4 regions of the Paracoccus sp. TRP genome follow, and region 2 is predicted to be linked to each of the others. Evidence: riboswitches for the same ligand, from Rfam matches in the RefSeq annotation. Region 2 holds a riboswitch; each other region holds the start of a gene.
The links. A riboswitch is a leader RNA that binds a small molecule or an ion and turns the genes downstream of it on or off. The one in region 2 is predicted to bind cobalamin.
Positions count from the first base shown of each region.

Region 1: it holds a riboswitch for cobalamin, as region 2 does, so the genes downstream of both, PARACOCCUSGL_RS0104195 (CbtB domain-containing protein) here and nrdH (glutaredoxin-like protein NrdH) in region 2, are expected to answer to the same signal.
Region 3: it holds a riboswitch for cobalamin, as region 2 does, so the genes downstream of both, PARACOCCUSGL_RS0112225 (ABC transporter substrate-binding protein) here and nrdH (glutaredoxin-like protein NrdH) in region 2, are expected to answer to the same signal.
Region 4: it holds a riboswitch for cobalamin, as region 2 does, so the genes downstream of both, PARACOCCUSGL_RS0104225 (DUF1636 domain-containing protein) here and nrdH (glutaredoxin-like protein NrdH) in region 2, are expected to answer to the same signal.

Region 1 covers NZ_AEPN01000004.1:144,895-150,280, reverse strand. Annotated here, with positions in the region: gene bluB (5,6-dimethylbenzimidazole synthase) at 1-288, opposite strand, end outside; gene PARACOCCUSGL_RS0104205 (hypothetical protein) at 288-821, opposite strand; gene PARACOCCUSGL_RS0104200 (CbtA family protein) at 888-1,586, opposite strand; gene PARACOCCUSGL_RS0104195 (CbtB domain-containing protein) at 1,588-1,767, opposite strand; cobalamin riboswitch at 1,804-2,012, opposite strand; gene PARACOCCUSGL_RS0104190 (endonuclease/exonuclease/phosphatase family protein) at 2,068-3,120, opposite strand; gene leuD (3-isopropylmalate dehydratase small subunit) at 3,111-3,716, opposite strand; gene PARACOCCUSGL_RS0104180 (hypothetical protein) at 3,808-4,389, shown strand; gene leuC (3-isopropylmalate dehydratase large subunit) at 4,407-5,386, opposite strand, start outside.
Region 2 covers NZ_AEPN01000018.1:38,873-44,258, reverse strand. Annotated here, with positions in the region: gene nrdF (class 1b ribonucleoside-diphosphate reductase subunit beta) at 1-253, opposite strand, end outside; gene nrdE (class 1b ribonucleoside-diphosphate reductase subunit alpha) at 315-2,441, opposite strand; gene nrdI (class Ib ribonucleoside-diphosphate reductase assembly flavoprotein NrdI) at 2,423-2,839, opposite strand; gene nrdH (glutaredoxin-like protein NrdH) at 2,848-3,069, opposite strand; cobalamin riboswitch at 3,161-3,352, opposite strand; gene PARACOCCUSGL_RS0111150 (SDR family oxidoreductase) at 3,544-4,305, shown strand; gene PARACOCCUSGL_RS0111145 (DUF6635 family protein) at 4,302-5,129, opposite strand; gene PARACOCCUSGL_RS0111140 (YeiH family protein) at 5,168-5,386, opposite strand, start outside.
Region 3 covers NZ_AEPN01000021.1:4,978-10,363, reverse strand. Annotated here, with positions in the region: gene PARACOCCUSGL_RS0112230 (iron ABC transporter permease) at 1-800, opposite strand, end outside; gene PARACOCCUSGL_RS0112225 (ABC transporter substrate-binding protein) at 797-1,816, opposite strand; cobalamin riboswitch at 1,984-2,185, opposite strand; gene PARACOCCUSGL_RS0112220 (metallochaperone AztD) at 2,391-3,605, opposite strand; gene PARACOCCUSGL_RS0112215 (pirin family protein) at 4,199-5,143, shown strand; gene PARACOCCUSGL_RS0112210 (LysR family transcriptional regulator) at 5,167-5,386, opposite strand, start outside.
Region 4 covers NZ_AEPN01000004.1:150,499-155,884, reverse strand. Annotated here, with positions in the region: gene cobN (cobaltochelatase subunit CobN) at 1-2,504, opposite strand, end outside; gene cobW (cobalamin biosynthesis protein CobW) at 2,519-3,553, opposite strand; gene PARACOCCUSGL_RS0104225 (DUF1636 domain-containing protein) at 3,557-3,910, opposite strand; cobalamin riboswitch at 3,989-4,194, opposite strand; gene cobO (cob(I)yrinic acid a,c-diamide adenosyltransferase) at 4,232-4,843, shown strand; gene PARACOCCUSGL_RS0104215 (DUF1801 domain-containing protein) at 4,848-5,264, shown strand; gene bluB (5,6-dimethylbenzimidazole synthase) at 5,269-5,386, opposite strand, start outside.

The DNA.
Region 1 (5,386 bases), on a different contig from region 2:
TGCCAGTTTCAATGCATCATATTCCTGTCGCTGCTGGCCCCTATAGTGGCTGGCGGCCTCGGTATTGCAGCGTTGGAACTCGGCCCGGATCCGGTCGCGCAGAGCCGGGGTTTCGACGCGAACCACCCGCCAGGGACGAGAGTTGCCGACGGATGGCGCAAGCTCCATCGCGGCACGCAGCTCATCCAGCAGGGGTTCGGGCACAGGATCGGGGCGGAAATGGCGTATATCGCGGCGCCAGCGCAGGATGCGGTCCAGCGTGGCGCGATCTTCGGGGCCGAACTCCATCACGGTGTAGCGCAGATTGCGTTGTCGGGCAGGCCCTCGGCCCCGGCGCGGATGGCGACCGGGCGTTCGGGGACTGTCAGTTCGATAGCAAGCGGCTGGCCGCCGACGGTCAGGGGGCTGTGATCGTTGGCATTCAGTTCGACCCGCAGCTGATCGCCGGGCGCCAGCGACCCAAGGTGATGGGCGGGGCCATAAAGACGGGCGATCTTGGTGCCGTTCAGGTAAAGATGGGCGTGACCTTCACCCGCGCGGTGGGCCAGACCTGCATGTTCGGGTGCAAAGCAAAAGCCCTGCGCCTGCACGAACAGGTTCCAGCCGTTGACGCTGTCGGGTTCAAGCCGTGCCGAGGCAGTTGCGCTGCCAGCGGGCAGGTCGATGGCCGTGCCGTGGTGATGCGTCCCGGTCTGTGCGCCATGGCCATTGGCACCGTGGTCGTGGCCGTCCAGCGTGACGCCATTCGCGGCGGCGATGACAAAGCCCATGCCGCCGCCGAAGATCAGACCGATCAGCAGCATCGGGATCGAGCGATCCATGTCACTATCCTTGTTCATAGGAACAGCCGGACGATGGCCGCCCGGCTGCGAATGCTTCATTCCCGATCAGGCCGCCTGTGGCACTGGGGCGCCCTGCGCCTCGCGCTGCCAGAGCCAGCCCGAAAGCAGCCCAAGCAGGGTCCATGCCATGGCGCCTACGCCTAGCGAGCGGCCGGCGAATTCGGCTGCCAGTTCGGGCGGGACGGGGCCGGCGTAACTGTCGGGCTGCGGTGCTCCGATCAGATGCGGCGCGATGATCAGGATGATTGCCGCGCCCCATGCCGCCCAGCCTTTGCCAAAGACGATCAGCCACAGGGCAAGCCCGGTCGCAACCGCCGTGCCAAGCCACCAGATTGCGCGAAGCTGCACATCAGCGGCGGCAACGCCCGGCACCTCGGGTGCAAGGCCAAAGGCCGGGGCAAGCTGCATGGTGACAAAACCTGCAAGCCCCCACAGCAGCCCCTGCCGGGCTGATACCGTATTTCCCTGCACCTCGGTCACCGCCATCAGTGCCACCAGCATCAGCCCGTAGCCTGCATAGACCATCATGGTGAATAGAACCGACAGCATGTTGCGGCTCCATTCAAACGGACCGAGGTCCTGATGGGCGCTGACGGTCTCGGCCCCGAAATGGGTCAGTTGGCCCGATTCATACAGTTCGGCATGCAGCAGAACCGGCTGCACGAACCAAAGCTGCAACAGGGCGGCAATCAGCCCTGCTGCAGCGCCAGCGATCAATCCGCTGGTCACTATGCGCGAAAACATCTCAGTGGCAGGGGAAGCCGACTGCGTGACGCGTGTCATGCGCGGCATCATGCAGGGTTTCGGCCTGCACCAGCCCCGACACAAAGATCAGCCCAAAGCCGATGGCAAACGCTGCAATGGCGGGAAGCAGGACCGAGCGCGCGCCTGCGGCGCTGCTGGTCGTCATGGTCTTTGCGGTCATTCTTGACCCTTTCCTGTAGTCGTCCAACCCGACGACGTTACGGTTTCATGCACCGGCAGGTCTCCTGGCTTGCGGGTCACAGCTGACGCCCGCCTTCCCGGCCATGACGGGCCAGTGGCGTGATGGGCGTCCGCTCTCCGCTCACAGTCGCGGGGGCGGCTGCGGATTTGGCACCGGATGTTCCGGGCCGCACCGCATTCCCTTTTGGGCCCCGATCAAGGGGCACCGATACGTGGGCATGTTAGCTGCGAGATCGCGCCGGCGGCAAGCGGAATCGGGTGCCGTCTCGTCGCAGGCCGGTCAGGGCGCGGGTGGCCAATCCACATCGACCCAGACCAGCCGATGCGCCGAGGCTTTCAGCGCGGCCTCGGCCAGTGGCCCCTCGGCAGGCCAGAAGACGCCAGAGCCCAGCACCTCTAACCCCTTGGCGGGCAGGACGTAATCGACGCGCAGGTTGCCCGGCGGACGGTCGTCGCGCCAGTCGCCGGTATCCAGCGCGGGGTCGCCCTTATGGTTGTCGTTCACGCCCCCCCTGGCCGCCGTCCCTCCGGTGCTGCGGGGCAGGGGGTCGGTGACATGGGCCATGATCCGGGCCAAAGCCTCGGGTCGGCCGTCGCCGTCCATCGGATCAAGGTTCAGATTTCCGGCAAGCACGAAGGGACCTTTGGGCAGATGGTGCAGCCAGAAGGCCAGTTCGTCGTGATTGCGCCGCCCGTTCAAATCTTCGGGGCCGTCAAAGACCGGAGGGGTTGCTGACATAGCCAGCAGGTGCAGCGGCTGACCCGCAATGGTGATTTCAGCATCCCAATGCGCGGTCGAGGACAGGCGCCGCGCCGCCTCGACCTCGGGCGGCAGGGGCGGCATCAGGTTGCCGGGCAGATCGCGCCACAGGAAACCACTGTAATCCCGGACTGAGCCTATCGGGTGGCGTGACAGGATCGCCATACCGCCCTGACCGGTGAAATTGCCAAACCCCTGCGCATCATCTGCTGTGCCAAGCCGTCCGTCGGCGTTCAGATCCAGCCCGGTCGCCATGCCGGAATTTGGGCGTGCTGCAAAACGGTGGGGATAATCCAGCCCCGCCTTGGCCAGCCTTGCGGCAAATGCATCCAACGCCTTGCTGTCGTAGTCCCAGTCGAAATCGGTCAGCAAAAGGATATCGGGCCGTGTCCCGGCGATGACGCGGATTACGGCGTCAATCTGGCTGTCCTTGCGGGTCAGATCGCGCAGCAATAACCCCGGCCCGTCGCGTGACAGGCCGGGGCTATAGGTGGCGATCCGCAAAGGCTCTGCCAGAGTGCCCTGGGCCAGCGCGAGGATCAGCGCCAGCCCGGCGAAAGCATTCAGACCCAAGGCCGGCTCTGTTGCATCTGCGCCTCGAACGTGTCGATCGACGCGGACTTTTCCATGGTCAGGCCGATATCGTCCAGCCCGTTCAGCAGGCAATGTTTGCGGAAGGGGTCGATGTCGAAGCCAAAGCTTTGCCCGTCCGAAGTGGTGACGGTCTGGTTTTCAAGGTCGATGGTCATGCGGGCGTTGGCGCCTTTGCGGGCGTCCTCCATCAGCACGTCCACCGCCTCTTGCGGCATGACGATGGGCAGGATGCCGTTCTTGAAGCAGTTATTGTAAAAGATGTCGGCAAAGCTGGTCGAGATGACCGCGCGGATGCCAAAGTCCAGCAGTGCCCAGGGCGCATGCTCGCGCGACGAGCCGCAGCCAAAGTTATCCCCGGCGACGATGATTTCCGCGCTGCGATAGGCGGGCTGGTTCAGCACGAAATCGGCGATCTCGGTGCCGTCGGGATTGTAGCGCATCTCGTCAAACAGGTTCTTGCCCAGACCCGAACGATGGATCGTCTTGAGGAACTGTTTGGGGATGATCATGTCGGTGTCGATATTGACCAGCGGCATGGGGGCCGCGATGCCGGTCAGGGTGGTGAACTTGTCCATGTGTTGATCCTCGCGAATTGACTGGGGGAGTGCGTCCCCGTTAACCCAAGCCGGCTGGGCGCATAGCACCACGACGAAACGGGTCCTTCAGATGTTTTTTGGATTTTCGAGCTTTCACGACCTGCGTGCCTGCATCGCCCGCGACTGGACCCCAAAGATCGGGGACCCCGGGTTCGCCGGTTGGCTGACGGTTCTGTCCTATCTTGTCTGCCTGTGGCTGGCGGTGCTGGTACTGCGCCGTCGTCCGGCGGGTGCCGCACGCAAATTGTGGCTGGTCATTGCCGGGTTGATGGCCTTTCTGGCCCTGAACAAACAGCTGGATCTGCAAACTGCGCTGACCGCTGCGGGGCGGTGCGTGGCGCGGGCGCAGGGCTGGTATGACAGCCGCTATATCGTGCAGCTGGCCTTTATCGCCGGGCTGGTTCTGGGGGCCGTTCTGGCGCTGATCTGGGCGACGAAAGCCTTGCGCGGACACATGAGCCACAACCGCCTGGCCCTGCTGGGTCTGGCGGTGCTGTGCTGCTTTGTGCTGGTGCGCGCGGCTGGCTTTCATCATGTGGACAGGCTGATCAGTGCCGATTTTGCGGACATCAAGTTCAATTTCTGGCTCGAAAACGCGGGGCTTGTGCTGATTGCCCTTAACGCGCTGATGCTGTTGCGGCGGGGCCGCTAAGGACCCCGCCCAAGCGATCAGACCGTCTCGGTCAGAAACTCGCGCACATCGGTCAGATGACCGCGAATGCCCGCCGCTGCCGCCATGACCGGCGACATCAGGTGGGTGCGGCCACCACGGCCCATGCGGCCCTCAAAGTTGCGGTTCGAGGTCGCGGCGCAGCGTTCGCCGGGGGCAAGCTGGTCGGGGTTCATGCCCAGACACATCGAACAGCCGGCCAGACGCCATTCAAAGCCGGCGTCGATAAAAATCTTGTCCAGCCCCTCTTCCTCAGCCTGCATCCGCACCAGACCCGAGCCGGGCACGACCATGCCGCGCACACCCGGCGCCAGTTTCTGTCCCCTGAGGATCGAGGCCGCGGCGCGCAGATCCTCGATCCGGCCATTGGTGCAGGACCCGATAAAGACCGCGTCGATCTTGATTTCGTTCAGCGGGGTGCCCGGTTTCAGACCCATGTAGTCAAGGCTGCGGCGCACGGCCTCGACCTTGCCGCCTTCGAAATCCTCGGGCGCGGGGACGTTGGCGGAGATCGGCAGAACGTCCTCGGGCGAGGTGCCCCAGGTCACGACCGGGGCGATGTCCTCGGCGCGGATGGTGATGACTTTGTCCCAATGCGCGCCTTCGTCGGAATACAGGGTTTTCCACCAGGCTAGCGCGGCCTCCCACGCGGCGCCTTTCGGCGCGTGCGGGCGGCCCTTGACGTATTCAAAGGTCTTTTCGTCAGGGGCGATCAGGCCGGCGCGGGCGCCACCTTCGATCGCCATGTTGCAGACGGTCATCCGGCCTTCCATCGACAGGTCGCGGATCGCTTCGCCGCAATATTCGATGACATAGCCGGTGCCACCAGCCGTGCCGGTGTGGCCGATGATCGACAGCGTAATGTCCTTGGCGGTCACACCGGGGCGCAGCTTGCCGGTGATCTCGACCTTCATGTTCCTGGACTTTTTCTGGATCAGCGTCTGGGTGGCCAGAACATGCTCGACCTCAGAGGTCCCGA
Region 2 (5,386 bases):
CGGGCATCATCGCCGGCGCGCCGACCGAGTTCTGGATCGTGTCCAGAAGCGTCAGCCCGGTAAAGACGCGAATGGTCAGTTCGCGCTCTTCGGGCCGCAGCGTTGCCCAGCTTTGCACGTCGTTTGACAGCGGCACTTTTTCAGGCAGCCAGAAATTCACCGTAAGACGGTTCCAGACCTCCAGATCCTTCTCGTCCTCCAGCCGGTTCCAGTTGATCGCCCGCAAAGGCAGGCGCGGCGCTTGGTCCTTCATCCGAAGAGCCTTTCTTTCGTGTACAAATATCCTCGGGGGTGCGGGGGCAGACAGCCCCCGCTCAGAGCGTGCAAGAAACACAGCCCTGCACTTCGGTACCTTCCAATGCGGTCTGACGCAGGCGGATATAGTAGATCGTCTTGATCCCTTTTTTCCACGCGTAGATCTGGGCGCGGTTGATATCGCGCGTCGTCGCCTCGGCAGGAAAGAACAAAGTCAGGGACAGGCCCTGGTCGACATGTTCGGTCGCCGCCGCATAGGTGTCTATGATCGCTTCGGGCCCGATTTCATAGGCATCGCGGTAATAGTCCAGATTTTCGTTCGTCATGTAGGGCGCGGGGTAATAGACCCGGCCGATCTTGCCTTCCTTGCGGATCTCGATCTTGGCGACGATGGGGTGGATCGAACTCGTCGAGTTGTTGATATAGCTGATCGAGCCCGTCGGCGGTACCGCCTGCAGGTTGCGATTGTAAAGGCCGTGGGCCATCACATCGTCTTTCAGCCTGGCCCAGTCCTCGCGCCGCGGCAGGGGGATGTTCTGGAACAGGCGTTCGACCTCGGGCGTCGTCGGCAGCCAGTCGCGGCTCAGGTATTTGTCAAAGAACGAGCCGTCGGCATATTTTGATTTCTCGAATCCGGCAAAGCTGCGACCCTTTTCCTGCGCCAGCAGGTTCGACGCACGGATCGCGTGATAGGCGATGGCGGCAAAATAGACACTGGTGAACTCGACCCCTTCCGGGCTGCCATAATGGATGTGTTCGCGTGCGAGATAGCCGTGCAGGTTCATCTGGCCAAGGCCGACGGCATGGGCTTCGTCATTGCCGCGCCGGATCGAGGGCACGGCATTGATCGCCGACATCTCTGACACTGCGGTCAGGGCCCGGATCGCTGCCTCGACGGTTGCGCCGAAATCCGGCCCGTCCATGGTCGCCGCGATATTGAGCGAGCCGAGGTTGCAGGAAATATCCGTGCCCAGATGACTGTAGCTAAGGTCCTCATTATATTCCGAGGCCTCATTAACCTGCAAAATCTCGCTGCACAGGTTCGACATGCTGATGCGGCCCGCGACGGGGTTGGCGCGGTTCACCGTGTCTTCGAACATGATGTAGGGATAGCCGCTTTCGAACTGAATCTCGGCCAGGGTCTGGAAAAAGGCCCGGGCGTTGATCTTTTTCTTGCGGATGCGTTTGTCGTCCACCATCTCGGCATATTTCTCGGACACCGGGATTTCCGAGAAGGGCACGCCATAGACCCGCTCAACGTCATGGGGCGAAAACAGGTACATGTCCTGATTACGCTTGGCGAGCTCAAAGGTCACATCTGGGATAACGACGCCAAGGCTCAGCGTCTTGATGCGGATCTTTTCGTCTGCGTTCTCGCGCTTGGTGTCCAGAAAGCGCATGATATCGGGGTGATGGGCGTGCAGATAGACCGCACCTGCACCCTGACGCGCGCCCAGCTGATTGGCATAGCTGAAGCTGTCCTCAAGCAGCTTCATCACCGGCACGACGCCAGAGGACTGGTTTTCGATCCCCTTGATCGGAGCACCCGACTCGCGCAGGTTCGTCAGCATCAGTGCGACCCCGCCGCCGCGCTTGCTGAGCTGCAGCGCCGAATTGATCGAGCGGCCGATCGATTCCATGTTGTCCTCGACCCGCAGCAGGAAGCACGAGATCAGCTCGCCCCGCGATTTTTTTCCGGCGTTAAGGAATGTCGGCGTTGCAGGCTGGAACCGGCCTGAAAGGATTTCCTCCATAAAGCGCATCGCCAGCACCTCATCGCCGCGCGCCAGTGCCAGCGCGACCATGACCACCCGGTCCTCGTAACGTTCCAGATAGCGCTGGCCGTCGCGGGTCTTCAGCGTGTAGCTGGTGTAGTATTTGAAGGCGCCAAGAAAGGTCGGAAAGCGGAATTTGCGGCGGAACGCGGCTTCCCAGATCCGGTGCAGGAACTCGCGCGGATACTGGTCAAGGACCTCGGCCTCGTAATAGCCCTCATCGACCAGATAGCCCAGCTTTTCGTCCAGAGAGTGAAAGAAGACGGTGTTCTGATTGACGTGCTGCAGGAAATACTGCCGCGCGGCCTTGCGGTCTGCGTCAAAGCGGATCTTTCCCTCGTCGTCATAGAGGTTCAGCATCGCGTTCAGCGCGTGATAGTCCAGTTCGGCCTTTACGCCATTGTCAAGCATTCCGTCCCCCAGAATTTCTTTAACCCCGCCCGGACGCGGGAAATGTCGATTTCGGTGCCGGCCAGTTCGAAACGGTAAAGAACCGGCACCTTGCATTTGTCAGAGATTACCCGGCCAGCCAGCGCATATGTCGCGCCGAAGTTGCGGTTGCCCGCAGCGATGACGCCGCGCAACAGCGCCCGGCGGCCGGGATCGTTGAGAAAGCGGATGACCTGTTTGGGTACCGCGCCGCGCCCCTCGCCATCGGCATAGGTCGGGCAGATCAGCACATAGGGGCGGGCAGGGGCCGGTATCTCGTCCTTGGGCGAAATCGGAATGCGCCCGGCAATCAGCCCAAGCTGGTCCACGAAACGCGCCGTGTTCCCCGAGCCTGATGAGAAATAGATCAGCCCGCCCATCGTGCTGGTCAGGACAGGCGGCCGATCATGTCCGGGCGGAATCCGGCCCAATGCGCATCACCAGCAATGACCACCGGGGCCTGACGATAGCCAAGAGAGGTCACAAGCTCCATTGCCGCCTCGTCCTCGGTCAGGTCGACCAGCTGATAGGCCAGGCCACGCGCGTCAAGCGCCCGGGTGGTGGCGGTGCATTGAACGCAGGCGGGTTTGGAATAAACGGTGATGGTCATGCCTCGGCTCCTTCAGTGTTGTCGGCAACAAGGGGCCGGGCCGATGGCGATGCCATCCGGTCCTGATCCAGCCCCGTGCCCGCCGCACGGTTACGTCATCTCGTGTCATGGCAGGTCTTCTGACTTGCGGGTCCCGGCTTGGCTGACCTTCCCGAAGCCAGGGCCTCAGTGGTGTTCCAGCGTCGCTCGCCGCTTACAGCTGCGGGGGCAGTGCCGGATTTTCACCGGCTTCCCTCTTCTTCGTCCGGCCGGGGCCGGATTCACCATGACCCCGTCAGTAAGCCATGAGAGTTTCGGGCCGTCAACTAGATATAGTGCAGGTTCCTAAGCTATCCACAGAGATGTAGTGTCCCTGTGGGTAATTGCCCGCATTCAGGATGTTAACGAAACCATTCTGTTCAAAAGCAAGAAACCGGGTTTTCCGGTGCCTGTCCTGGCCCATACCGACCCTGCAACAAGCATGGGAGAGGCAGAATGCTGCTCAAGGACAAGACTATTATTATCACCGGAGCCTCTAGTGGAATCGGCGCCGCCGCAGCGCAGATATTCGCGGCCGAGGGCGCGCGGCTGGTGATCTCGGCCCGGCGCGAAGACCGGCTTACCGATCTTGCTGCCCGAATCGATCAAGGTGCGGGTCGCATCGCGGTACTGGCGGGCGATGTTACGGCGCCGGGCCATGCCGAGGCGCTGGTCACGCTGGCGCAGGACCGGTTTGGCGGGCTTGATGGGGCTTTCAACAATGCCGGTCAGACCGGCTCGGGCGCCCGGGTGCATGAGATCGCTGATGCGGAATGGCAGCAACTGATTGCCACCAACCTGACTGCTGCATTTATGGCCGCGCGGGCGCAGGTCCCGGCGCTGTTGGCGCGGGGCGGGGGCGCACTGGTGTTTACCGGCAGTTTCATCGGCCATACTGCGGTACTGCCGGGCATGGGCAGCTATGCTGCGGCCAAGGCCGGGTTGATCGGATTGGTGCAGGCGCTGGCGGTGGATTATGGCCCGCAACGCATCCGCGCCAATGCCCTGCTGCCCGGTGGCACGCTGACCGAGATGGCAGGAGATGCCGCGACCAACCCCGAAACCGGAGGTTTCATCTCGGGCCTGCATGCCCTGAAGCGTATGGCTGAGCCCGCAGAGATCGCACGGGCGGCGCTGTTTCTGCTGTCTGACCATGCAAGCTTTATCACCGGCTCTGCAATGCTGGCCGATGGTGGCAATTCAATCTGTAAGGTCTAGCCCTTGAGGCTGCGCCACAGGCTCAGCGCCAGATCGGACAGATCGCCTAGCCGGGCAAGCACATGCTCACGCTCAAGCGCCGGGGCGTTCTCGGCGCGGTCGAGCCGTCTTAGCAAGCGCATCACCCGGCGCCTGTGGATGCCGGTCCACAACTGAACAGGATCGGCGATCAACCCGGCAAAGGTGGTTATGACCGAGGCCAGCATGGCCAGACCGATTCCGGTCAGTACCAGCTTTGCCGTCGACAGCTCGGCCGGAAAGGCCCAGTACCACATGCGGCCGGCCCAGCTTCCCAGTGCGAAATCCCGCACTGCCTGTGCCTGCGCCTGCAGATGCGCGATCGGCCCGGCAAGCGAGATGACCCCCGGTGTCGGGCGATGAAAAAGCACCAGCCCCGCAACCAGAACGATGAGCGATGTTGATATCTCAGCGACGGCGTTGCGGGTCTCGGCATAATCGGCCACTGCGCGGGCGATGCTTTCGGGCGGGGCCTTGGGGGCCAGATCCTTATCTGCAAGGTCGTCGATGAAATACGCAAGATCGGCCCGGATCTGCCGGGCAACATCGGATTTCAGGAATATCTGCCGCCCGGCCAGCCAGTCTGCTGCCTGCAACAGCCTTAACCGCCGCAGGATTGGTGCACCCAGCCGCACCAGCAGGAACAGTGGCGATAGCATGACGTTCACCGGCGCGCGCAACAGGTCCAGTCCAAGCGCATGGCAATGCAGCGCCAAGGTGCCGCGCAAGCCGTAGCGGTCGCGGACAAAACGGCGAACCTCTGTTTCGCGCCGGGTCATCGGGCGGGTGTCGGCGGGCTGCAACATGGCCCATATCTAGGGGCGGGCGCTGCTGCGCTCAATCCTCATGTCAGCGCAACCAACCCCAGCCCGAGCGCCGAGATGAACAGCCAGGCCACTGCGCCCAGCAACAGGGGTCGTATGCCTTTGGCGCGCAGCTTGCGCAGATCAGTCTCCAGCCCCATCGCGGCAAGTGCCATGGTCAGCAGAAAGGCGGTCAGGCCTGCGACTTCGGCATGCAGCGCCTCGGGAAGGGGCAGGGCGCTGTTCAGCACCACCACAGC
Region 3 (5,386 bases), on a different contig from region 2:
AGGCTGACCATGGTCGCGGTCATCAGCGTGGTCGTGCCGATCAGCATCCCCTGCACCCGGCGCAGGGAAATGCCCAGTGCCGCTGCCGATTGCGCACCAAAGGAAAAGGCATCCAGCGCCCTTACATGCCAAAGGCAGGCCAGAAAGCCGATCAGGGCTGCCGGAGCCGCCAGCGACACATCCGGCCAGCGCACGCCCGACAGATTGCCGAGCAGCCAGAACATGATGCCCCTTGCCTGTTCGGCATTGGCCGACCTGGCGATGAAAAAGCTGGTCAGCGCGTTGAACAGCTGCGAACCCGCGATCCCCGCCAATACCAGCTGGGCGGGGCCGCCTCCGGCAGCTCGCGCCAGCGCCGCGACCAGGCCAAAGGCCAACAGCGCCCCGGCAAAAGCGCCCGATGACAGGCCCAGCGCGCCGCCGCCAAGGCCAAGGATCGTCACCGCGACCGCGCCGGTCGACGCCCCTGCTGATACCCCCAGCAGATAGGGGTCAGCCAGCGCGTTGCGGATCAGCGCCTGCAAAACCACCCCGGACAGCGCCAGTCCCGCGCCGCAGGCAGCCGCGACCAAAGTGCGCGGCATGCGATAATTCCAGATGATCGCCGCATTGATCGAGTCCACCGGATATCCGGCACCAAACAGCTTGTTGGCCAGCACCGCCAGCACGGTATCAGGCGGCAGGGGCATTTCGCCGATGATAACCCCGGCAAGGATCGCCACCGTCAAAAGGCTGCCTGCCAAGATCCATCGCCACGCGGGCGCGCGCGGGCGATAGCTGCGGACCGTCGCGACCGTCATTCGAGGTTAAAGGCCGGCAGCGCCCCGGCCAGTGTTTCAAGCGCCGAGACATTGCGGATCGAGGGGTCCATCGAATGGGCGTCAAGCACCACGATCCGGTCATTGCGAACCGCCTCCATCTGGCTGGTTACCGGGTCGGACTTCAGGAACTCGATCTTCCGTTCGTAATCGTCAGCCTCGAACCGGCGACGGTCCATCCGGGCGATGACGATGACCGAAGGATTGGCGCGGGCGATGGTCTCCCAGCTGACGGTCGGCCATTCCTCATCGCTTTCGATGACGTTCTTCAGCCCCAGTTTTTCCATCATATAGGCGGGTGGTCCCTTGCGGCCCGCGACATAGGGATCAACGTCCATCTCGGCCGACGAGAACCAGAACACGGCCGAGGCATCTTTCAGGTTCAGCGACCGGGCGTTTTCAACTGCCGCCGCCTCGCGCGCCTTCAGATCGGCGACCAGTGCCTCACCCCGTTCCGGCACGTCAAAAATCTGTGCCAGTTCAAGAACGCCGGCATGAACGGATTCCATCTGGAACATGGCATTGCGGGTCCCGTCCGAGCCGCTGCTGTTGTCTTTGTTCCAGCAGTCCGCGGGCAGCACATAGGTCGGGATGCCGACATCGGCAAATTGCTCACGCGTGGCGACGATTCCTTGAGGACCGATGTGCCATTCGTATTGCACAGTGACCAGGCCGGGCTTTTTCGCCACCACCGATTCAAAGCTCGGATCGTTGTCGGCCAGCCGCTCGATCGAGGCATTCACCTCGCGGTATTCGGGCAGGACCTCGCTGAACCAGACGGCAGTGCCCTGGACCTTGTCGGCCAGCCCCAGCGAATAAAGGATCTCGGTCGCGGCCTGTCCGACACTGACCACGCTGTCAGGTGCATGGCTGATGGTCAGATCGACGCCGCAGTTTTGCAGCCTCAGCGGATATTGGGTCTGTGCGCCTGCGGGCAGGGTGGCAAGGATCATGGTGGCCGCGCCAAGCAGCGCGGCAGTCAGTGTGCGGGCAAACATGAATTGTCTCCGGTTGTGAGGGCAGCCAGGGACGGGAGGAGAGGAGCGGCCCAAAAACTGACAAGCGCCCTTGCCTTGCGGCAGGGCCTGATGCTGGCTGGGACGGGCGCGGCAAGGCACCCTTTGGGCAAATTCATCGAACACCTCCCCGGACACCCCGCCCGGGCTGCGTTGAAACGGGTGTCGGCAGGTCTCCTGACTGGCGGGTCGCGGGGCTTTCCACGGCCTTCCCGTGGCGCATGGCCACAGTGGCATTTTCGTGGATGTCCTCGCCGCCTACAGTTGCGGGGGCAGTTCCGGTTCACCGGACAGGTCCGGTGGCGGATTCCCTTTCAATTCCATATGGAAACCGACACCGGGCAACTACCCGCCAAATTGCGGATGAACAAGGTAAATCTGGCTTCCATGGCAGGGACTGCCCCCACAGGCCGGGAAGGGCCAAGGAAAACCGCGTCAGGATGGGGGAGTGGTGTATCCTGTCGTGGCCTTTCCGGCCCTCGCATGATGCGCGTCACATAGAGCCCGGCCGGCGCATCTGAAATTGTCAGGTCATGAAAGCGGATCAGCTGTTATATCAGTGGGTTACGCCACTGCCGCCGACCACGGCAATGTTATATGGCCTGCCTTCGACCGGTACGGTGCCGACCTCGCTGAAATCCTTGGTCGAGATGCGCCGGATCAGCCCGGCATTCGGGTCGCTCAGCACGATCTCGTCCCCGGCGACGGCAATGCGCGGGCGCGGATCGTTCCAGTGGCCGTCCATCGAATATGGCGCGGTGACCTTGGTGCTGTCGCTGAGAGCGGCGTCAAGCAGGTTCACACGATGCAGGCTGCCATCTTCGGTCAGGACATAGCCTGTCGCGGGGCTGGCTGGGTCTAGCGCGAAATCCACCCGGCGGAACGGCAGGTCGATATAGCGATAATGCGGGGCCTCTTCGGGGTCGATGACAACCAGGCCCTTGGGTCCGAAATTGCCCAGAAAGATCTGCATCCCGGATGAGCCAAGCAGGGTCCCGGTGGTCACATCTTTGGGCAGATCCTCGGGATAGGGCAAAAGCCTGTATTCCGGCCCCTGATCACCCGCCTTGACGGTCAGCACGCCCTCTTTGCAACCGGCGGCCAGATAGGCGCCCGAGAAAGCCTCGCCATGGATGGCGGTGCAGGTGGCCAGATTGCCCGTGGGGTTGCCTTTGGCGTCAAAGGCTTGCAGGCCCAGACGCGGTACCGAGGCATCGCCCTCGACCGGTTCGTCCGAGGCGACGGTCGAAAGCCAGCTTTTTCCCAGTGGCGTGACAAAGCCATGATGGGCGCGGGCCTGTGGGAACTTCACCGGCTCGACCTTGCCCGCGGCCAGCGCGGCGCTGTCGAGAATCTCGGCATAGCTGCCCTTGTCATAATTCAGCACCACCTTGCCGTCGTGCGCGACAAGGTGAAAGGGCCGGGGTCCCGACAGGTGCAGGTCGATGGCTGCGGGTTCTTTGACCTCAAGGTCCTGATGATCGCCATGATCGTGCAGTGAGATACCGCTGCGGATGAATTGCACGGTATCGGCCTCGGACTGGACTGCGGCGACCACCGCACCGCCCGCGACCGGATAAAGCTTGACCTGTCCAGTGGTCTGGAAAGTCCAGCGATGCGCGGGCTTGGACAGGTCAAAGGCGGTGATCTGCCCTTTCTCATGATCGCCCACAAAGACACGGTAAACGGTGTCATCCTTGTGGTCATGGGCAATGCCGGTACCAGCAAGGATCAGGGTCAGGGCGCTGGCACCCGCAAATTGTCTGAGCATGATTAGCCTCCTTGGTCGTTCGGAATGGGTTGCGGTTAGCTTGCCCGGTTTCCGCTGGTCCCTGCAGGGCAGCAGGGACCGGCTGCAGAAAACTGCAGTTCCGGGGCGGGACCGGAGCATCGCTGGCGACGGACTCAGTTTAGTAATGTTATTACATTACCAAAATGGAACGACAAGAGACTTGCCTCGGGAAAATGCCGCCGGATCTGCGGATCAGGGGGAGCGCCGCTTGCTCCCGGACAAAACAGAGATCGCCATCGGAGCTTCCATGCGGCGGACAACATGTGTTCGCTGTAGCGAGGTTCTGAGCCCGCCTTTCACCATGATCGTGATACAGCATCACGCATGACCTGACGGGCAGGGCCGATCAGGAGCATTTCCGCGCCAGCGGCGGTTCAGTGCCAATTACCGCACAAAGGCTTGCCGGGGATAGGCCACAGAGCCGCCGAATGCTGGTCGAGAAGCGGGCGTCGCTGTCCGGCGGTGCGGGCAATGGCGGCGGTTTGGCTACGATCTCGACCACGCTGATGCGGTCCGTTGCAAGACCTGCTAGGCTGGCCCGGACATCGTCATAGCAAGAGCAGGAGGCTCGGATGAGCTGGAACCCCACTCAGAACCCGGATTGCCCCGAAAACATGGGTCTCGACTCGATCGAGACGCTGATCATCCCGCGCGCCCGCGATCTGGGCGGGTTCGAGGTGCGCCGCGCTTTGCCCGCGCCGCGCCGGCAGATGGTGGGGCCGTTCATCTTTTTTGACCAGATGGGCCCGGCCGAGTTCCTGACCGGGGGCGGCATCGACGTGCGGCCCCACCCTCATATCGGGCTGGCGACGGTGACCTATCTTTATCAGGGCGAGTTTCACCACCGCGACAGCACCGGGGCCGATCAGATGGTTTATCCGGGCGAGGTGAACTGGATGATCGCCGGCAATGGCGTCACCCATTCCGAACGCACCAGCGCCGAGATGCGCCAGCGTCCCGGTTCGCTCTTTGGGATCCAGACCTGGGTTGCGCTGCCTGAAAGCCAGGAGGACCGCCCCGCCGCCTTTGAACATCACGGCAAAGAAGCGCTGCCTTTCCTTGAGGCCGAGGGCAAGCAGGCCCGCCTGATCCTTGGGACGGCGTGGGGTGAACGCGCCCCGGTCAAGACCTTTACCGAGACCTTTTATGCCGATGTGATCCTGTCTGCGGGTGCCGCATTGCCACTGCCGGATGAGCATGAGGACCGCGGTGTCTATGTCGTCGAAGGCAGTATTCTGGTAGCGGGAGAGACCTTTGAGGCCGGTCGGATGATGGTGTTCCGCCCCGGTGACCACATCAGCCTGAAGGCGGGCGAGACGGGCGCGCGGCTGATGGTTCTGGGCGGCGAGACGATGAACGGGCCGCGCTATATTTCGTGGAACTTTGTCGCCTCGTCACGCGAACGGATAGATTCAGCCAAGCAGGCCTGGGCCGAGGGCGATTGGGATCACGGCCGCTTTCGCCTGCCCCCGGGTGATGAGAATGAATTCATCCCATTGCCTGACAGCCTGCGTTAAGCGGCTGTCGGCAGGCTGCGCTGTCACCAGATCTCTTGCTGGACATGCGTGACCAGCAGGTTCGTCAGCCAGTCGAGGCCCGGGTCCTCTAGCGTCCGGCGATGGCGTAACAGGCCATAGGGAAAGCTCGGGATTTCGACCGGCAGAGGGAAGGCCGCAAGGCGGAAGGTCTTGGCGATCGGCAAAAGCCGGCGGGGCAGGGCCATGATCAGCCGCGCGGGCGCCAGCGCCGCCATTGCCCCC
Region 4 (5,386 bases), on a different contig from region 2:
AGCCCGGGCTTGGGGCCAAAGACGCGCGGGATGCGGTGACGATAGGGGTTGTCATCCGGGCTTTCGCCACGAGTCGCCAGCGCCGCGGCCCCGGTCTCGAACAATTGCGCCAGACCGGGGAAAACGTCCCTAAACAACCCCGAGACCCGCAGCGTCACGTCAATTCGCGGCCGGCCCAGTTCGGCCAGCGTAAGGATATCGACCCCCGATACCCGGCCCGAGGCGGCGTCCCAGCGCGGGCGCAGCCCGGCCAGATGCAGCGCCATGGCAAATTCCTCGCCTGCCGTGCGCATGGTTGCGCTGCCCCACAGGTCCACGACCAGCCCACGCGGCCAGTCGCCATGATCCTGAAGATGGCGGCGCAGCAGCTCTTCGGCCAGCCTTACCCCCTGTGCATAGGCATTGCGCGAAGGCACGGCGCGGGGATCGACGGTAAAAAGATTGCGCCCCGTCGGCAGCACATCCTGCCGCCCGCGCGCCGGAGAGCCCGAGGGGCCGGACGCGACCCTTTGCCCCGAAAGGGCGCGGGCCAGCCCCTCACGCTCGGCCTTGCCACAGGCGCCAGAGCCATAGACATGCAGCCCGTCGCCAAAGCGGCTGTCCTTGAGATCGCAAAGGAAACGGTCGATCAGCGGGATCGCCTCGGCCGGGGCGGCGTCGGGGGGCAGGCCCAGATCCGCCTCGACCCCGGCGGCACGTGCCTCGTCTCGGATGGCAAGGATCAGCCGGTCGCGGCGGCGTGGGTCCAGCCCGTCGGCGGTGGAATATTCGTCAAGCAGCCGCTCAAGATGCGTCAGGCGCTCCGGCAGGGCGGCATCGACAAGGGGCGGCGGCAGATGGCCCAGCGTTACGGCTGAAAGCCGCCGTTTCGCCTGCGCCGCCTCGCCCGGATCGTTGGCGATGAAGGGATAGACGACGGGCAGATCGCCAAGCAGTGCCTCGGGCCAGCATTCATCTGACAGTGCCACCGATTTGCCCGGCAGCCACTCAAGCGTGCCATGTGCGCCCATGTGGATCAGCGCGTCCGCCTGTGTCCTGAGCCACAGGTAAAAGGCAACATATTCGTGGCATGGGGTGCGGGTCAGGTCGTGATAATCCTCGGCCCTTGTCGCGACCTCTCCGCGTTCGGGTTGCAGCGCGATCAGGTCGGCGCCATGGCGCAGGGCGGCAAAGTGAAAGCCATCAGCGGGAGGCGCGCCCCATGCGGCGGCAAGGTCGTCACGCAGACGCGCCGGCAGGCGGGCCAGCGTGGCAAGGTAATCCGCCTGCGGCCAGTGCAGACGGCCGGCCTTAAGCCTGCGGCCCAGATCGTCATGTGGAATGCCAAGCATCGCCCCGGCTGATGCAAGGGCGTCAAGCCCAACCGCATGGGCCAGCTGATAGATCTTGCCGGGATAGGTCGACAGCACCACTGCGCGGCGTTTTGCGGGCAGGTTCAGCCAAGCCCGCACCCGTGCCGCCGCCGCATTGATGCGCTGATCATCCGGGACGTGGATCATGCGAGAAAATTGCAGATCCGGGTCGCGCTCTTGCGCCTGTTTGAAGCTGATCGCGCCCAGAAAAATGCGGCCATCAACCTCGGGCAGGACCACGTGCATCGCCAGATCTGCGGCGGAAAGGCCGCGTTCTTCTGCGGCCCATAGCTCGCGCGGGGCAGTGGAAAGCGCCACCTGAAAGACCGGGCCGTCGGCCCCGTCAAAGGGCGTCGCGCCAGCATCGTCACGGGCAGAAAAGGCGGTCAGGTTTACCACCGCCGCAACCCCCGGCAGATGTGGCGCCAGCCATTCTGCAAAGCCCGGTGCCTTGAGCGAGGGCGCGAATACTCCGGTTGCGTCCAGTCCCGCGGCGCGCAGGGCGCGGATCATCGCATCGACTGGCGCCAGATCGGCAGAGGTCAGATAGCTGCGGTAAAAGCTGACGAGCAGCCCGGGCTTTGGCCGCTGAATAACGCCGTGATCGGGGTCGTAAAATCCGAACTCGGGGATCGCAGCCTCGCCCTGAACCGGCGCGGTGTGCAGGCCCGCAGCATGCGCCAGCTCTGCCAAGGCCATCTGCGCGGCGACCGCGCCGCCCTGATCGCATAGCGTGGTCAGCCGGCGCAGCACCGGCAACGGCAGCGTCGAATAACGGTCAAGCGTCGGGTCAGGCCGCCCGTCGGCGGGCAGAAAGGCCAGCGCGATACCCCGTCTGCGCGCCAGATCCTGAAGGCTGGCGACTCCATAGGACCAATAGGGTTCACCCCCGATCAGCCGCACCAGAATCGCCCGCGCCCCGGCAAGCGTCGTCTCGCAGTACTGATCGACCGAAACCGGGTGCCGCAGCGCCGATAGATTGCACAGCCGCAGCGAGGGCAGCCCCCCTGACGCACGGTGCCAGCCTGCAGCGAAAGCGCCGAGATCGCTGTCCGAATAGGACAGTGCGATCAGCTCGGCGGGGCTTTGGCCGGGGTCGGTCGGAACCTCGGTTTCTTCCAGCCCACGGCTTTCGCGAAAGACGACATGCATGGCTTATTCGGCGCTTATGCGGCCAGAACCGCCCTGATCGCGGCCTCGTCGATATCGTCATGCTCGGCAATGACGACGAGGCGCGAGTTGCGGGGGGCATCGCCCCAGGGCCGGTCGTATTGGTGGCGCACCCTTTCACCCACCGCCTGCACCAGCAACCGCATGGGCTTGCCCAGGACGGCGACATGGCCTTTGACCCGCAGGATGTTCTGTTCCCGCGCCAGCCGTTCGATGCGGGTGGCCAGATCAGCGGGGTCCGCGATCTCGGCCAGTTCGATCACCACCGAGTCGAAATCGTCATGCTCATGATCCTCGGCCCCGTCATGATGGCTGGGGCGGGCGGCAAGGTCATCCTCGGCCGCGGCATTGAGGCCCAGGATGACGCGCGGGTCGATCACCCCGTCAACCAGCGGCAGGATCGGCAGCTTGCGCGGGGCCTCGGCCTCGATGACCGCGCGGGCGGCGGCCAGCCCCTGTTCGCCCGCCAGATCAGCCTTGGAGAGCAGGACGATATCGGCACAGGCGATCTGGTCCTCGAACACCTCGGAAAGCGGCGTTTCGTGGTCAAGGCTGTCATCAGCGGCGCGCTGGGCCTCGACTGCCGCCACGTCGGGGGCAAAACGGCCTGCCGCAACCGCCTCGGCATCGGCCAGTGCAATCACCCCGTCCACGGTGATGCGCGAACGGATCGCCGGCCAGTCGAACGCCTTAAGCAGCGGTTTCGGCAGGGCAAGGCCCGAGGTCTCGATCAGGATGTGGTCGGGCCTGACCGGCATTGCCATCAGCCGTTCAAGCGTCGGGATGAAGTCATCGGCGACGGTGCAACAGATGCAGCCGTTCGACAGCTCCATGATGTTTTCGGCCGGGCAGTTTTCGTCTGCGCAGGATTTCAGGATCTCTCCGTCCACGCCCATTGTGCCGAATTCGTTGACCAGAACTGCCAGCCGCTTGCCCTGCGGGTTCTGCATCAGGTGGCGGATCAGCGTGGTCTTGCCGGCGCCCAGAAAGCCGGTGATGACAGTCACTGGGGTCTTGGTCAGGTCGGTCATGTGCTACCCAATCGGAGGAATGCGCGCGAGGCTGCGCTTGCGGAAAATCGTGACGCGTTCGCGCCAGGGGACGATGCCGTCAGATGCGTCGGCATAGGCGGCGGCGCCCTGCATGATCTCGGGGGCGTCATCAGCCGACATGCTGCCATAGACATAGGTCCACCGGCCCGGGCCCGACAGCGCGATCGCCGCGCCATTGGCGCAGGCCGACAGGCATTCGACGGGAACGATACGCACGCCTTGGGGCAGGGTCTCGGCGGTCAGCGCCTGCAGCAGACGCAGGCCGGGCACGGGCTCGCCGTCGGGGACGGGCAGGCCGGCGCGGCATGTGATGCAGACATGCAAGGTGACTGTCATGCGCCCTTCATCCGTTATGGCGGCAGGGCGCGGGGGCGCGACATATGCCCCAAGCCCCAGCAGGAACACCCCGTCCGCCGGTCAATCCTTTGCGCGGGCAGGTCTCCCGGCTTGCGGATTCGGGCCTGTGGGGCCCACGGTCGTCCCGCCTTCCCGGCTTTTGGCCAGTGGCTTATGGGCGACCTTTCCGGTCACGGTCGCGGGGGCGGCTGCTTCCAGGCGGTTGCCTGTCGCATTCCCTCTTAGCCTGTCGTAGGACAGGAACCAGCGCCCCTTGTCTGTGCGCGCCCGGTCCCGACTTGTCAAGCAAAGGAGTGCCCGATGCCGACCGAAGACAACCTTCGCCATGCCGAGAAGATGGCCAGGATCAAAGCTGCGCGTGACCGGATGATGGCTGGAAAGCAGGGCGAAAAGGGACTGATCATCGTCCATACCGGCAAGGGCAAGGGCAAGTCCTCGTCCGGGTTTGGCATGATCCTGCGCTGCATCGCCCATGAGATGCCCTGCGCCGTGGTGCAGTTCATCAAGGGCTCATGGGACACGGGCGAGCGTCGGGTTTTGACCGGACATTTCGGCGATCTGTGCCAGTTTTATGCCATGGGCGAGGGGTTTACCTGGGAAACGCAGGACCGTGAGCGTGACATCGCCGCCGCCCGCGCCGGCTGGGAAAAGGCCAAAGAGCTGATCCGCGATCCCCGTATCCGTATGGTACTGCTTGATGAGATCAACATCGCCCTGCGCTATGATTATCTGGATCTGGACGAGGTGCTGGTCTTTCTGCGCAGCAAAAACCAGCCGATGACCCATGTCGTGCTGACCGGGCGCAACGCCAGGCCGGAACTGATCGAGCTTGCCGATCTTGTAACAGAGATGGAACAGGTCAAGCATCCGTTCCGCGACGGTATCAAGGCCCAGCCGGGGGTAGAGTTCTAGGACGATGACCGAACCGCAGGACAAGCCAAAACTGCTTTCAGGCGGCAATCCGCAGATCCCAAAGGGATATGGCGAAGCCCCCGTTCGCGCCTATATCGACGCGCTGCCGGGATGGAAGCATCAGGTTGGCGAAAAGCTGGATCAGATCGTCACCCGCACCGTGCCGGGTGTGAAAAAGGCGGTAAAGTGGAATTCGCCTTTTTACGGGGTCGAGGAAGGGGTCTGGTTCCTCAGCTTTCACTGCATGACTAAATATATCAAAGTCGGCTTTTTTCGCGGCGCAGAGCTGGATCCGCTGCCGCCTGTCGCCTCGAAACAGCCCGACGTGCGCTATGTCCATATTCCCGAAGGCCCGTTCGACGAAAAGCAATTCGCCGATTGGGTGCTGCAGGCCAGCCGTCTGCCGGGGCTGAAGATGTAAGGCCCTAGCGCCGCTGCCATTCGGGGGCGGTATTTTCCTGCCAGCCCCTGCGATGCAGCAATGGCGTGTCATCCTCAAACTCAGGCCAGCCGAGGCAGAGAAGGGCCGAGAACTCCCATTCA